DNA from 3 places in the Billgrantia hypersalina genome. Region 3 is predicted to be linked to each of the others. Evidence: predicted binding sites of a transcription regulator. Region 3 holds the regulator's gene; each other region holds the start of a gene.
The links. The regulator PhoB, encoded in region 3, activates phosphate uptake and scavenging genes when phosphate is short. The targets are predictions, from matches to a motif close to TGTCATANNNNTGTCANA.
Positions count from the first base shown of each region.

Region 1: ACOJCM_RS09490 (DUF6482 family protein) is a predicted target of PhoB. The motif match lies at 3,955-3,972, and genes of this name have one in related genera.
Region 2: ACOJCM_RS07960 (CYTH domain-containing protein) is a predicted target of PhoB. The motif match lies at 1,661-1,678, and genes of this name have one in related genera.

Region 1 is NZ_JBMIQI010000011.1:506,886-512,027, reverse strand. Features, by position in the region: gene ACOJCM_RS09515 (monovalent cation/H+ antiporter subunit D) at 1-1,119, shown strand, start outside; gene ACOJCM_RS09510 (Na+/H+ antiporter subunit E) at 1,116-1,613, shown strand; gene ACOJCM_RS09505 (K+/H+ antiporter subunit F) at 1,607-1,876, shown strand; gene ACOJCM_RS09500 (Na+/H+ antiporter subunit G) at 1,888-2,322, shown strand; gene hemH (ferrochelatase) at 2,381-3,457, opposite strand; gene ACOJCM_RS09490 (DUF6482 family protein) at 3,579-3,881, opposite strand; gene ACOJCM_RS09485 (hypothetical protein) at 4,042-4,335, opposite strand; gene dnaB (replicative DNA helicase) at 4,413-5,142, opposite strand, start outside.
Region 2 is NZ_JBMIQI010000011.1:199,734-204,875, reverse strand. Features, by position in the region: gene ACOJCM_RS07970 (inorganic phosphate transporter) at 1-854, opposite strand, end outside; gene ACOJCM_RS07965 (TIGR00153 family protein) at 929-1,609, opposite strand; gene ACOJCM_RS07960 (CYTH domain-containing protein) at 1,710-2,552, shown strand; gene ACOJCM_RS07955 (ion transporter) at 2,621-3,493, shown strand; gene ACOJCM_RS07950 (L-threonylcarbamoyladenylate synthase) at 3,512-4,135, opposite strand; gene ACOJCM_RS07945 (PHP domain-containing protein) at 4,173-5,102, opposite strand.
Region 3 is NZ_JBMIQI010000007.1:143,948-149,089, reverse strand. Features, by position in the region: gene cysZ (sulfate transporter CysZ) at 1-510, shown strand, start outside; gene phoR (phosphate regulon sensor histidine kinase PhoR) at 523-1,866, opposite strand; gene phoB (phosphate regulon transcriptional regulator PhoB) at 1,868-2,557, opposite strand; gene ubiA (4-hydroxybenzoate octaprenyltransferase) at 2,643-3,536, opposite strand; gene ACOJCM_RS04740 (chorismate--pyruvate lyase family protein) at 3,566-4,042, opposite strand; gene ACOJCM_RS04735 (FAD-dependent oxidoreductase) at 4,225-5,142, shown strand, end outside.

The DNA.
Region 1 (5,142 bases), on a different contig from region 3:
CTGATGCACGGCGGCAACAAGGCGCGAGTCGGTGCCGGCCTGCACTATGTGATTCTCAACGTGGCCGGCTCCGCGTTGTTCCTGATTGCACTGGGCGTGCTCTACGGCGCCACCGGCACGCTCAACAAGGCCGACATGGCCCAGCGCGTGGCCGAGATGTCGGGCGATGAGGCGGCCTTGGTCACGGCCGGGGGACTGCTACTGATCGTGGTCTTCAGCCTCAAGGCGGCCCTCTTGCCGCTCTACTTCTGGCTGCCACGCACCTACTCGGCGGCGCCCGCGCCGGTCGCGGCATTATTTGCCATCATGACCAAGGTCGGCCTCTATGCCATCCTGCGGGTGCAGTCGCTGATCTTCATCGACACGCCTGCCGCCTCCGCCATTGCCGGCTGGCTATGGTGGTCGGGGCTCGCCACTATCGTGCTGGCGGCCATCGGGGTGGTAGCGGCCCGCGACCTACGACCGCTGATCGCCTACCTGGTGCTGGTCTCGGTCGGCACCCTGCTGGCCGCCGCGGCGCTCGGCACGCCCGCCGCCATGACCGCGCTGCTCTATTACCTGCCCCATACCACCCTCATCTGCGGGGCGCTGTTCCTGATTGCCGAACTGATCGGCCAGCAGCGCGGCAAGGCTGGCACCCGACTGGTACGCGCACGACGCCTGCACCAACGCCAACTGCTCGGCATCCTGTTCCTGGTCGCCGCGGTGGGTGTGGTCGGGCTGCCACCACTGGCGGGCTCGCTGGCCAAGCTGCTGCTGCTGCAAGCGGTCGAGGGCAACGCCAGGCTGTGGCTATGGCCACTGCTGCTGCTGGCAGGGCTGTGCGCCCTCATCGCCATGTCCCGTGCCGGCTCGGTGTTCTTCTGGGCCAGTTACAAGGGCGAGGTCGCCGCCGGCAAGGTCAGCCGGGCCCAGCTCGCCGGCGTCGCCTGGCTGTTGGCCACCGCCCCGGCGCTGGTTGCCCTAGGGGGGCCCATCAGTCATTACGCCCAAGCCACGGCCGAGCAACTGGCCAGCCCCCAGGCGATCATTCACCAGCTGCTGGGCGATGAGCCGGAACGCGAACTCGTCCAGCTTCACCCGCTGATAGTTGACCAGCACCCGGGAGAGACACCATGAGAGCCTTGGGACGCTACCTGCCCACCCCCACGCTGTCGCTGGTGCTGTTGGCCGTGTGGCTGTTGATGGCGCGCAGCCTCGCTCCTGGCCAGGTGCTATTGGGCGTGCTGCTGGCAGTGACCATACCGTTGCTCACGCAGAGCTTCTGGGAGCCGCTGCCCCGGGTCAGACATCCGCTCAAGCTGGCCTGGTTCGTCCTGGTGGTGATGTGGGATATCGTCAAGGCCAACGTGCACGTCAGCCTGCTGATCCTGCTGCCACGGCGCGAGCCGCACCCCGGCTTCGTCGAGTATCCTCTCGAAGTGAAGGACCGCCTGGCCATTACCTTGTTGGCCAACACCATCACCATGACGCCCGGCACCGTGTCGACCAACCTCCGCCTCGACGGCTCCACGCTGCTGATCCATGTGCTGGACATGGATGACGAGCATGCCCTGATCCGCGAGATCCGCGATCGCTACGAGCGGCCGCTGAAGGAGATCTTCGAATGCTAGACACCGCCCTGTTGATCAGCCTGGGGCTGATCGTGCTGGCCATGGCCATGAACATCTACCGGCTCGCCATCGGCCCCGACGTCCCCGACCGCCTGCTGGCCCTCGATACGCTCTACGTGAATTCAATCGCCCTGATCGTCCTGCTGGGGCTTTGGCTCAACACCAAGACCTACTTCGAGGCGGCGATACTAATCGCGATGCTCGGCTTCGTCGGCACCATGGCCATCTGCCGCTACTTGCTGCGCGGCGACATCATCGAATAGGAGAGCGCGACATGACCTTCTACGTGATCGCCGAGGGCGTGATCTCCTTTCTGCTGGTGGCCGGCGGCGTATTCGCCTTTACCGGCTCGCTCGGCATGCTGCAGTTCAAGGATTTCTTCATGCGCCTGCACAGCCCTACCAAGGGCACCACGCTGGGCATCGGCTGCATTCTGATCGCCTCGATGCTCTACTTCACCATTACCCAGCGCGAGCTGCACGTGCAGGAGCTCTTGATCACCCTGTTCCTGTTCATCACCGCACCGGTCACCGGCCACATGCTGGCCAAGACCGGACTGCACATGCACCTGCGCTTCACCACCGGTACCCGCGGCTCGGTGCCCGAATTTCGTGACGAGGACGTGGGTCAGAGCCGTGTGGCAAGGCCCGCCCGCGCCAGGCATCCCTGGAAGTATCGCAAGAAGAAGCGGTCCCGCCAGCTCCGCTGAGACGACGGCGCTGGAGACAGCCCCCCGGACGGCGCACCTGCCGTCCGGCCGGCATGGTTCAGCTCAGCCAGCCGCCCAGTTCGTTCTCGGCGATGGCCAGCAGTGCGTCGATATGGTCGTCGCGATCGTTGAGGCAGGGAATGTAGGTGAATCGCTCCCCTCCGGCGGCAAGGAAACTATCGCGAATCTCCTCGTTGATTTCCTCGAGGGTTTCCACGCAGTCGGAGGCGAATGCCGGCGAGACCACCGCGATATGCTTCCTGCCCTGGCGCGCCAGCGCTGCCACGTGATCCACGGTCTGCGGGCCGACCCACTCCTCGGGACCGAACTGCGACTGGAAAGCAGTCTGGATCGCGCTTTCCTCCCAGCCCAACCGCTCGCGCAGCAGCCGGGTGGTCTTCTGGCACTGGCAGTGGTAGGGGTCGCCCTCGTGCAGGAAGCGCTTGGGCACGCCGTGGTACGAGGCGACCAGCACCTCGGGCGGCGTCTCGGCGGCGGCATACGCCTCGCGAACCGAACTGGCCAGCGCCTCGAGATAGGCCGGATGGTCGAAGTAGGCCGGCACGGTGCGTAGCGCCGGTTGCCATTTGAGCTTCATCAGGGTGCGGAAGGCCTGATCGTTGGCCGTGGCCGTGGTCGGCGAGGCGTACTGCGGATAGAGCGGGAAGAACAGAATGCGCTCGCAGCCCTCGGCCTGCATCCGGCGCAGCACGCTATCCGTGGAGGGGTTGCCGTAGCGCATGCAGAAATCCACTTGCACCCGCTCGCCATGGCGCGCCCTGAGCGCCTCGGCCAGCTTGCGGGTCTGCTCGCGAGTGATGGTCAGCAGCGGACTTTCGTTTCTTTCGGTATTCCAGATGCTGCGGTAGGCTTCCCCCGACTTGAACGGCCGCCGGGAGAGGATGACCAGTTGCAGCAACGGCTGCCACTTCCAGCTCGCATAATCCACGACGCGCTTGTCGGAGAGGAACTCGCTGAGGTAGCGACGCATCGACCAGTAGTCGGTGCCGTCCGGCGTCCCCAGGTTGGCCAGCACGACGCCGATCTTTGACCGGGGGATAGCGGGGTGTTCCGCCGGAGCCTGGGCGGGACGTTGACGCTCCGGCGAGCCCAATTCCACTTGCGATGCGGCCATGCCCTGCGCTCCTCATGATGAAGGATAAGGAGCGATTATTGTATCAGGCGCAAGCCCCGCAAGGGCATCGAGTTATACTATGAATACGATTTGTATAACTTGAATCAAGGAAGTGGTCCGGTCAAAAAACCAGCGGCATGCGTGACGTCAGCGGATCGTGATAATGCGCCTCGCGACCGACCACCTCGTCCTGCGGCACGTGCTGGACCAGGAAAGCACGATGAATCCCGGCACGCTGCAGCTCGAGATACACGTCCTCGAGGGAGCGGAAGACGGTGGGCTTGCCACGACGTGTCAGCAAGTGACGCGCCCCTTCCACGTCTTCCAGCTCCACCTGGTAGCAGTGGCTGCCGGAATGGGTGATGACCCGCACCTCGAAGTTGTCGTGACGGGTAACGAAATGCTTGAGCTCTTCGAATTCCATGGTTCCCTCCATGTCTTGGTGTCGTCCCGTTGGCCTATGCAGGATATGCGTCGGGCACAGCATGACTGTGCCCGATATCATTTACATGACAGTAACGTATTTTTCCTATGACAGCGCCTGCGCCGCGTGGTTCCAGCAATCCCCTGTACGCTACCGAATGTTATTGGTATTCCGAAGGGTCGATGGCCTTGGCCAGGGAATTGCGATCGACCCACTTGCCCGCCTTGGTTTCCTTGTAACGGAACACCACGCGGTCCCCCACTGCCACGGTCAGCTCGGCATCCTCGGTCTGGTAGCTATAGGCTTCGCCGTCAACGACAATGTGGAAGCGATAGAGATCCGGCATGCCCAGCCACTCCTTGAACGGTCCCTCGCGCTCGATCGACTGGAGCTCGCCGCGCGCTTCCAGCTTGGGGGTGCGCTGACGCTTGCCGCGCCGAAATCCGCCTGCCATGGTCTCTCCTCGAAAAACGACTGTCGGGGGCTCGGCATTATACGGGGCCGCACGCGAGGCTCAAGCGCCCGCCGGCATCATTCCCCGAACGCCTCACCGTAGCTGTCGGGCGCCAGATCCTCGAAGCGGGTGTACCGGCCGATGAAGGCCATGTGCACGGTGCCGATGGGACCGTTACGCTGCTTGCCGATGATGAGTTCGGCCAGCCCCTGGTTATCGGGATTATCCGGATTGTAGACCTCATCACGATAGACGAAAGCGATCACGTCGGCATCCTGCTCGATGGCGCCCGACTCGCGCAAGTCCGACATCACCGGGCGTTTATTGGGACGCTGCTCCAGCGAGCGGTTGAGCTGGGAGAGCGCCACCACCGGACAGCCGAACTCCTTGGCCATGCCTTTCAACGAGCGTGAGATCTCGGAGATTTCGCCGGTGCGGTTCTCCGAGAAGCCGGGGATCTGCATCAGCTGAAGGTAGTCGATCATCACCAGTGCCAGGTTGCCGTGCTCGCGCACCACGCGGCGGATGCGCGAACGCATCTCGTTGGGCGACAGTGCCGCAGTGTCGTCGATGAACAGCTGCTTGTCCTTGAGCAGGTTCACCGCCGAGGTCAGCCGCGGCCAGTCCTCGTCCTCGAGCTGGCCGGTACGCACCCGGGTCTGGTCGATGCGTCCCAGTGACGAGAGCATACGCAGCATCAGCGACTCGGCGGGCATCTCCATGGAGAACACCATCACCGGTCGGTCGCTGGCGATGACCGCATGCTCGACCAGGTTCATGGCGAAGGTGGTCTTGCCCATCGACGGG
Region 2 (5,142 bases), on a different contig from region 3:
AGCGGACCCACGGCGTTGGCCACGTCGTTGGAGCCGTGAGCGAATGCCATGGCACAGGCGGTAAAGATCATCAGCACGCCGAACACGCGTTCCACCCCGGTGAAGCCGAAATGATCCGCCTGACGATTGCTGGCTTGAACGCGCCGCTCCATCATGACGCCGATTACCATGACAATGAGGCCGAAGAGAATCGAGATGAGCGCGCTGACGCCAAAGTCAAGATCGAGACCGATATGCTTGAGGCCCTTCAGCAGGGTCACCATGGCGACGATGAAGCCGACCAGGAAGATATACATCGGCACGTAGCGCTTGGCCGCGGAGAACGGGTCCTGGGCCTCGAAGATCAGGTGCTGCAGCGATTTGAAGATCATGAAGGCAATGGAGCCCGCCAGCACCGGCGAGACGACCCAGCTGGCGGCGATCTGCCCCACCTTACCCCAGGCGACGGCCTCCATGCCCAAGCCGACGGCGCCGAAGCCGACGATGGCCCCAACGATGGAGTGCGTGGTGGATACCGGCCAGCCCTTGGCCGAGGCGATCAGCAGCCAGATGCCTGCCGCCAGCAGTGCCGACAGCATGCCGTAGACGAGCAGTTCGGGATTGTCGGCCAGCAGTGTCGGGGAAATGATACCGCCGCGGATGGTCGAGGTGACCTCACCACCGGCGAGCCAGGCACCAAGGAATTCGAACACCATGGCGATGATGATCGCCTGCTTGATCGTGATCGCCTTGGAGCCGACGGAGGTGCCCATGGCGTTGGCCACGTCGTTGGCACCCACACCCCAGGCCATGAAGAAGCCGAAGAGGCAAGCCAGGATGATGAAAGTAGTCGCGTGCTCTGCAATGATCGACATAGGGGACAGGATCCTATGTGGCTGTCAGGTAGAAAGAACGACGCCCGGGCATGTCGGTTCCGGGCTGAGGTGTTCTATCGGGCAGTGAGAATCTGGAGGCGGCTACCGACGCGCTCGGCGCGATCGGAGAGTTCGCCGACCCAGTCGATGATCTTGTAGAGGAAGACCACATCCACCGGCTTGAGCCGATCCTCGAGGTCGAAGAGCAAGCGGCGTATGGCGATCTGCTGCTGGTCGGCCTGTTGCTCTAGGATGTGCAACTCGCGGATGAGATTCTGCATCACATCGGAGACATGGCGGCCGAAGCCGGACTCCAGCAGGTCCTGGAGCTCCTCCAGCGCCTGGCGTGCCTGGACGACACACGCCACGGCGGTCTGCATGTAGTCGCGCATGGGCTGGGCCAGCTCGCTGGGCACCTGCATGCGTCGTCCGAGCATGATGCCGGTGATGTCGCGCACCTTGTTGGCGATCTTGTCCTGTACGCTAACCAGGTCGAGCAGGTCGGTGCGGGAAACGGGCAGGAAAAGGGTGTTGGGCAGGTTGAGGCGCAGCTCGGTCTTTAGACTGTCGGCCTCGTGCTCCAGCTGGGTGATGTTTTCACGGATCTTGGCGGCTTCGTCCCAGTCGCCCGTGAGCGAAGCCTCGAAGAAGGGCAGAAGCTGGTCGGCACACTCGTTGGCCTTGGCGATATGGGCCAGCAGAGGCTGAAACGGTGAGCGACCGAACATCGCCGAAAAAGGATTGGATGTGACCATGGCGTTGAATGCGCTTGTGAAATGGCGACCACAGTATAGAGAATGACTGCCTGTCACGTCATTGAAATATTGCCATCCCGAAGGGTTAGCAGGTAGACACATGAGCCACGAAATCGAGATGAAGCTGGCATTGGGCGAAAAAGGGCCGGAACGCCTGCTGCAGCATCCCTTCCTGCGTAGCGGCGTGGACGATGCCCAGCGTCTGGCCAACATCTACTTCGACACGCCCCAGGGCGAGCTGGAAGCGGCCCGCATGGCACTAAGGCTGCGCCGTCGCCGCGATGGTTGGGTGCAGACCCTCAAGGCCAGCGGCGAAGGTAGCGGCGGCTACAGCCGACGCCGCGAGTGGGAATGGCCGGTGCCTGGCGAGGAACTCGACCGTGTCGGGCTCGCCCAACTGCCCGCCATTGCCGCGTTGGGCACCGATGTGCTGGCGCGACTCGAGCCGCGCTTCGCCACGGATTTCGAGCGTCGCGCCTGGCACCTGGAGCTGGCCGAGGCTACCGTCGAGGTGGCGCTGGACCAGGGCGAGATTCGTGCCGGCGAACGCCGCGTGCCGATCCGCGAGCTGGAACTGGAACTCAAGGATGGCGACCCGCAGACGCTGTGGAGCCTGGCACTGTCGTTCGCCGAGACGATTCCCCTGCGCCCTGCCGACGCCAGCAAGGCCGCCCGCGGCAGCGCCCTCCTCACGGGCCGGTGGACGCTGCCGGAAGGCGAGAAAGAGAGCGAGCGGTTGCATCGTGCCGTGCTGGCATTGGACGCCCTCGCCGATACCGGCGAGGATAGCTGGAGAAATACGGCGCGGGAGACGCTGCACGCCATGGCCGAAAGTGGCAGCAGCGACGCCGGCCGGCTCGCCGCCATGCTCGAGCGCCGCGATTGGCTCAGCGCCGATTTCGGCCGTACGGCACTGCAACTGGCACATCGGCTGGCGGTATGAGCCGGACCCCGGCGTGTCGCGGTGTGAATACCTCCGACAATGCTCACCATGACGTAGGAATACGGCGCATGACCGAACCATTCAGACCGGCGGCCGAAGGCGTACGTACGCGCCTGTTCCAGATCATTTTCGAGTCGGATACGCCACTGGCCAAGGGCTTCGATATCCTTCTGATCATCACGATCCTGGCCAGCGTGCTGGTGGTCATGCTCAACACCGTCGATCACCTCAGCGCGTCGTATGGGGAATGGTTCTACTGGCTCGAATGGGGCTTTACTCTCGCTTTCACCATTGAGCTGCTGGTGCGCCTGATCATTCTCGAAAAGCCGCTGCGCTACCTGCGCAGCTTCTACGGTGCGATCGACGTGGTGGCGATACTTCCGACCTGGCTGATGCTGCTTCTGCCCGGCACTCAGATGTTGGTGATCGTGCGCCTGCTGCGGGTATTGCGCATTTTCCGCGTACTGCGCCTGATGCAGTTCGTCGGCGAGGGGCGTCTGCTGGTCGAGGCACTGGTGCGCAGCTGGCACCAGATCTTCCTGTTCCTGTTTACGGTTTTCCTGCTGGTGACCCTCTTCGCCTCGCTGGTCTACATGATCGAACCCGCCGAGGCCGGCTTCACCAGCATTCCCAAGGCTATCTACTGGGCCATCGTGACCCTGACCACGGTGGGCTACGGCGATATCGTTCCCGTGACGCCGATCGGCCAGGCGATCTCGACCCTGGTCATGCTGATCGGCTATTCGATCATCGCCGTGCCTACCGGGGTGTTCTCGGCGGAGGTGATCCGCTCGATTCGTGCCGACCGCTACTCCGAACAGGCCTGCCCCGGCTGCGGCCATGACCGTCACGAGAAGCGAGCGCTCTATTGCCTCAAGTGCGGCACCTGGCTGGACGAGGAAACCCCCGACCCGAGGAAGCGGCAGCGGGAGAGCGAATGAAGCGGCAGCCGAGCCGACTCACTCCTGGAACGGCGACAGGTCGCCGCGCCCTTCGCGCACGATGGTCGGCGGCAGCTCACGCAGGTCGATGACGCTGGTGGGCTCCAGGTGGCAGGCACCGCCGTCGATGATCAGATCCAGGTGGGTGCCGAAGCGCTCGCGGATCGCCTCCGGGTCGGTCATCGGCAATTCCTCGCCCACCGGAATCAGGGTCACGCTCATCAGCGGTTCGCCCAAGGCCTCGAGCAGCGCGTGGGTGATGCGGTGGTCGGGTACCCGCACGCCGATGGAGCGCCGTTTCGGGTGCAGTAGCAGGCGCGGCACCTCGGAGGTGGCGTTGAGTATGAAGGTGTAGGCGCCCGGCGTGTTGGCCTTGAGCAGGCGGAACACGCTGTTGTCCACCTTGGCGTAGGTGCCGATGTCGGAGAGATCGGAGCACATCAGGGTGAAGTTGTGCTTGTCGTCCAGCGAGCGCAGCCACTTGATCTTTTCGATCGCCTTCTTGTCGCCCAGATGGCAACCCAGGGCGTAGCCGGAATCGGTGGGGTAGGCCATCACTCCGCCCTGGCGGACGATCTGCGCCGCCTGGTCGATCAGGCGCTTCTGCGGATTTTCCGGGTGAATCTGGAAGAACTGACTCATCAATGGACTCCCTGTCGTCTAGGATTCGTGCTGCCCACTATAACGTGCCGGAGGCGGGCGCGTCGCAGCCCGCGGCGACGAAGCCGGCCAGGCGAGGGTGTGTCCATACCGGCGCTACGGCGGTTCGCGGCACCGGGCTCATGCTGCCCGGGGCCAGATGCCCACCGGGGAAGTGAAAATCGCTGCCGAGCGAAGCATAGAGCTCCCGCTCGGCCAGCTGGCGAGCCAGGTCGCGCGTGACATCAAGATTCTGGAACCCGCTGACCAGCTCGGCGGCCTGCCCGCCGGCCGCGGTGAAGTCGTCCAGCAACTGGCCGCGCTTGCGCCGGGTCAGGCCATAGCGCAACGGATGCGCCAGCACCGCCACGCCGCCGGCCGCCACGATCCAGCCCACCACTTCGGCCATGGCCGGCCAATGCGCCTTGACGTCGCCCGCCTTGCCGCTGCCCAGGTGCTTGCGAAACGCCGTGGCCACGTCGGGTACCAGCCCCGCGGCTACCAGTGCCCGGGCGAAGTCGGGTCGCCCCAGCGGGCGGTAGGGCCCGGCCTGCTCGCGGGCGCGGGCCAGGGCGTCGTCGAGCCCGAGCTTCTCCATGCGCTCGGCGATCACTTCGGCGCGGGCCTCGCGCGCCCGGGCCTGGGCTTCGAGGCCAGCGGCCAGCTCGCCCCTGGCTCCCTGCGGCAGCAGCCCCACGACATGAATGCCGACCCCCTGCCAGCGGGTCGAGAGTTCGGCCGCCGGCAACAGGCATACGCCCAGGCGGCCGGCCGCCTGGCCGGCCTCGGCCACGCCGGCCACGGTGTCGTGATCGGTCAACGCCATCAGCGCCACGCCGCGCGCGGCGCACAGGGCCACCACCTCGGCGGGCGGCAGGGCGCCGTCGGAGGCGGTGGAGTGCATGTGCAGGTCGACCCCGAGGGGGCCGGGATCGCCGTCGAAGCGCTCGGGCAAGCGGGGCATTGGCATGACGCGGGCAGGCAACTTTGTCAGAATGATGGCCCATGGT
Region 3 (5,142 bases):
AGCCTGATACTGATCGTATTCTTCACTTTCACCCTGGTATCACACCTGATCGCCGCGCCTTTCTACGGTTTCCTGGCGGCCAAGGTGGAAATCCAGGCCACCGGCCGGCCGCCCCTCGACGATCGAGGCCTGGCGCGTACGGCAGTGGACGCCCTGGGGCGCGAGCTGGTCAAGCTCGGCTACATCCTGCCGCGGGCGCTGGCATTGCTGGTCGTCAGCTGGATACCCACGCTCAATGTCGTCGCACCGTTGCTTTGGGCCCTGTTCTCGGCCTGGATCATGGCGATCACCTATCTCGACTATCCCATGGACAACAACAAGGTGAGTTTCGCCGACATGCGCCGTCGGCTCGCCTCGCGCCAATGGCAGACGCTCACCTTCGGCGGCTGGGTAACGCTGATCACCTGGATCCCGCTGGCTAACCTGTTCCTGCTACCTGGCGCCGTGGCCGGTGCCGTACTGATGTGGGACCGCCACTATCGTGGACAGCGTGACATCGCACCGACCTGAGTCGTCGCTTCCTTACTCGGCCGGTCGGTTGAGAGCCGTCTGGCCCGCGGTTGGGCCAACGGCCCTTGCATCGATCACCAGACGCGAGGCAGGGAAGACGCAGCGGAAGAGGGCGCCGCGTTCGGGATGGGATTCGATTTCCAGGTACGCGTCGTGGCGCAGCAATACGTGCTTGACGATAGCCAGCCCCAGCCCGGTACCGCCGGTTTCGCTGCTGCGCCCCTTGTCGACCCGGTAGAAGCGTTCGGTGAGCCGCGGAATATGCACCGGATCGATGCCGTCGCCGTCGTCCTCGACCTCCAGGCAGGCACCCTTGGGATGCGTTTTCCAGCGCAGCACGATGTGGCTGCCCTCCGGCGTGTAACGCACCGCGTTGGATGCCAGATTGGACAGTGCACTGTGAATCTCGCTGTCGCTGCCGAGCAGGCGACGGTTATCCACGACCTCTATGCGGATCTGCTGGCGGCCTGCCGACAGCGCCTCGGCGTCGCGGCGTACCTCCTCGAGTAGCGTGCCCATGGGCAGCGGCAGATGATCCTCGCCGCCGCGATCGATCTCCAGCCGCGACAGCAACAGCAGGTCGTTGACCAGATTCTGCATGCGGATGGTTTGCTCTTGCATACGGGTCAGCCCTTGAGCGAGCCGCGACGGGAGTTGATCGGCATAGGTGGCGTAGGTCTCGAGGTAGCCCGCCAGTACGGTCAACGGCGTTCTCAGCTCGTGGGAGACGTTGGCGACGAAGTCGCGGCGCATCTCCTCCAGGCGGTGCAGGCGGGTGATGTCGCGCGCCATCACCAGGCGCTCGTCGTCGCCATAGAGTGTGATCTGGAACTGCAGCACCTGACGTTCTTCCACCGGCGAGGGCAGCGTCAACGGTTCGCGATAGTCGCAAGCATTGAAGTAGGCGACGAAGCGGGGGTCGCGCACCAGGTTGGTGATGTGCTGGCCGCGGTCGTGGACCGCCTTGAGCCCCAGCATGCGCTCGGCGGCGCTGTTCCACCACTCCAGGTCGCCGCGCTGGTCGAGCATGACCACGCTGTCGCGCATTGCCTCGGAAGACTCCTGGATACGCTTGAGGGTCGCCTGCAGGCGATGCTGCGTATGGCGCTGGCCCTTCTGGTAGCGGTAGAGCCGGTCGAACAGTTCGCCCCACAGGCCGGTGGCCGCGGGAGGCTCACTGTGGGGATGGCGGGTCAGCCAGCGGCGCAGGGCATGGAGCTGGCGCAGGTGGTAGACCAGGCGCACGATAAGCCCCGCGGCAAGCCCGAGTCCGGGGGCTCCCAGCAGCCAGCCGACCAGGCTGCCGGCAACGGCTAGCAGGCCGAGGTGCCAGAGTTCATGACGCCAGGGGCCCACGTCAGCCCTTGTTGGAGAAGCGGTAGCCGGTGCCGCGCACGGTCTGGATCAGATGCTGGTGGGCATCGCCCAGCGCCTTGCGCAGCCGGCGGATATGCACGTCCACGGTTCGCTCCTCGACATAGACGTTGCCGCCCCATACCTGGTCGAGCAGCTGGCTGCGGGTGTAGGCACGTTCCTGGTGCGTCATGAAGAACTGCAGCAGGCGGTACTCCGTGGGGCCCATCTCAAGCGCGTGGCCATCGGCGCTGACGCGATGACTGACCGGATCGAGCACCAGGCCGTCCACCTCCACGGGCTCCTCGATGCCCTTGGGCGTGGTGCGCCGCAACACCGCCTTGAGGCGGGCCACCAGCTCGCGGGGGGAGAAGGGCTTGGTGATGTAGTCGTCGGCACCGGCCTCGAGGCCCTGGATCTTGTTGTCCTCTTCGCTCTTGGCGGTGAGCATGATGATCGGCAGTTCGCGGGTAGCTTCCTCGCGCTTGAGCCGGCGAGCCAGCTCGATGCCGCTGGTGCCGGGCATCATCCAGTCGAGCAGCAACAGGTCGGGCTGGTTGTCGACGATCATGCTGTGGGCGCTCTGGGCGTTGGCGGCCTCCAGCACGCGATAGTCTGCCATCTCCAGCGCCACCGCGATCATCTCGCGGATTGGCGCTTCGTCGTCGACGATCAGAACGGTCTTGGCGGTCATCCCGAAGCCTCGCGGTCAGTGACGGGTCGGTGACGATCTCACCACGTCATCATGACACTTGGATGACAGCGCTGCCATAGTCGGGCTAGACACCCACTGCCGGCCATAGGCTGAGGGCGATACCGGCGAATGCCAGCAGCCCCGACCAATGATTGTTGAGAAAGGCTTGGAAGCAACGATCGCGCTCCCGGGATCGGATCAGGAACTGCTGATGAACGAAGGCGGCGGCCATGCCTGCCAGGCCTAGCCAGAAGAAAACGCCGAGCTCGATGCGCCAGCCGACCCAGCCCAGCAGGCCCAGCGTGGCCAGCTGCAGCAGGCCGATCATGGTGCGATCAGCGCGGCCGAACAGCACGGCAGTAGACTTGATGCCGATCCTCAGGTCATCGTCGCGGTCGACCATGGCGTACTCGGTATCGTAGGCCACCGTCCAGGCCACGTTGGCGGCGAACAGCAGCCAGGCCTCCAGCGGGATATGGCCGAGCACGGCACCGAAGGCCATGGGTATCGCCCAGGAGAAGGCGGCGCCGAGAAACAGCTGGGGCAGATGGGTATAGCGCTTCATGAAAGGGTAAATGAAGGCCAGCCCTACCCCCACCAGCGAGAGCATGACGGTGAAGAGGTTGGTGAACCACACCAGCACGAAAGCCGCCGCGACCAGGCCCACGAACAGAACCTTGGCCTCGCGCTCGCTGATACGCCCGGTGGCCAGGGGACGGTTCTTGGTGCGCTTGACGTGGCCGTCGAAGTGACGGTCGGCATAGTCGTTGATCACGCAGCCTGCGGCCCGCATCAGGTAGACACCGGCGACGAAGATCAACAGCAGGTGCCGCTCGGGAACGCCGGCGGCGGCCACCCACAGCGCCCACAGGGTGGGCCACATCAAGAGCCAGGTACCGATGGGGCGATCCAGCCGCATCAGGTGCAGGAAATCGGGCAGGCGGGCCAGCCCCTTGGGGCGCATCAGGGAGCGATCCATCGATACCTCCTCATTCGATGGCGGTCATCCTAGCGCGTTGGCAGACCCAGTTCATCCGCCATCGCATCGAGAAAGAACTCTTGTACCAATACCGCGAAACGGCCGTGGCGGAACACCGAACGACGCCCCCAGGGGCCGGGCAGCGGATGGAAGGGGGCCGGGGCGGTGGTCACCTCGATGGGGCTTCGTGCCAGGCCGGGCTGGCGAAACAGCCAGCTGCCCAGTGAACGCTCGCCCAGCCGCTCGAGGCGCTGTCCGCGCAGCTGCGCCAAGGGTGCCACCGAGCGCGCCAGCACCCAGGGCCGCTCTTCCAGGCTCAGCGCCACTTCCCGCAGCCAGGCAAGACGGTCGTAAGGCAGGCCCAGGGCCCGGGCCTCATCAGGACGCGGCCGCCCCAGGCGCTGCGCGAGCAGGCGTACCTGGAAGGTTCGGCCGGCGCCGGCCTCGATCAGCCGCGCGGTCAGCGAATCCCGGCTGGCCACCCAGGCCCACCAGGCGGGACTCATCTCGGCACGCCCGGCGGGCAGGGGGCGCCAGCCGAGGGTTAAAGGGAGCGGGTCATGAGACGCCGCGCGGTTCCGGGCCACCTGCGCTCTCCGGGTCGATGGGGAGCGCGTAGTGTAACATGCGACCTGGACGATTCTTGACGGACCGCCCCCGCGGCGGACCCGCACACCCAAGGAGCCCTATGACCGCGCCCCTGACCATCGTTGGCACCGGCATGGCGGGCATTGGCCTGCTAAAGCAGCTACGCATGCTGGATGCCGAGCGCCCCGTCACGTTGATCACGGCCGACAGTGGCGATGACTACGCCAAGCCGCTGCTATCGACCGGCTTTGCCAAGCGCCTTCCGCCCGAACGGCTGGCCGCCCGCACGGCGCTGGAACTGGCCGACCAGTTAAGCGCGGTGGTGCGGACCCATACCCGGGTCGATGCTATCGATCTGGCCGGTCGCTCCCTGCGCATTGGCGAAGAGCGCCTGGCATGGAGCGAGCTGGTGCTGGCCACCGGTGCCGCACCCACCCGTCCCTTCGCCATACCCGAGCGCCTTGCCGGTCGTGTGTTCAGTGTCAACGACCTCGATGACTACCGCCGGTTCCACGCTGCCCTAGAAGCGCTGGGGCGGCCCGCGCGTACGGCCATCATCGGCGCCGGCCTGGTGGGCTGCGAGTTCGCCAACGACCTGGCGGCAGGGGGTCACGCGGTGAGCCTGGTCGCCCCCGAGGCCACCCCCTTGCCGCGCCTGCTGCCGGAGCCGCTGGGCCGCGCGCTGGGCGAAGCCTTCAGCGAGGCGGGGATGGTGCTGTACCTGGGGCGCGGCCTGGAGCGGCTGGAGGAGACGGGCGGCGATATCGGCCTGACGCTCGACGACGGCGAGCGGATCGAGGCCGATCTGGTGCTGGTCGCCACCGGCCTGCGTCCACGCAGTGAGCTGGCCCGGGAGGCCGGCCTGGCGGTAACGGCGGCCGGTATCCAGGTTGACCGCTACCTGGCGGCTTCGGCGCCTGGCGTGCATGCCCTGGGTGACGTGGCCTGCGTGGCCGGCGTCAACGCCATGTATGTCCAACCGTTGCAGGCCAGTGCGAAGGCGCTGGCGCGCACGCTT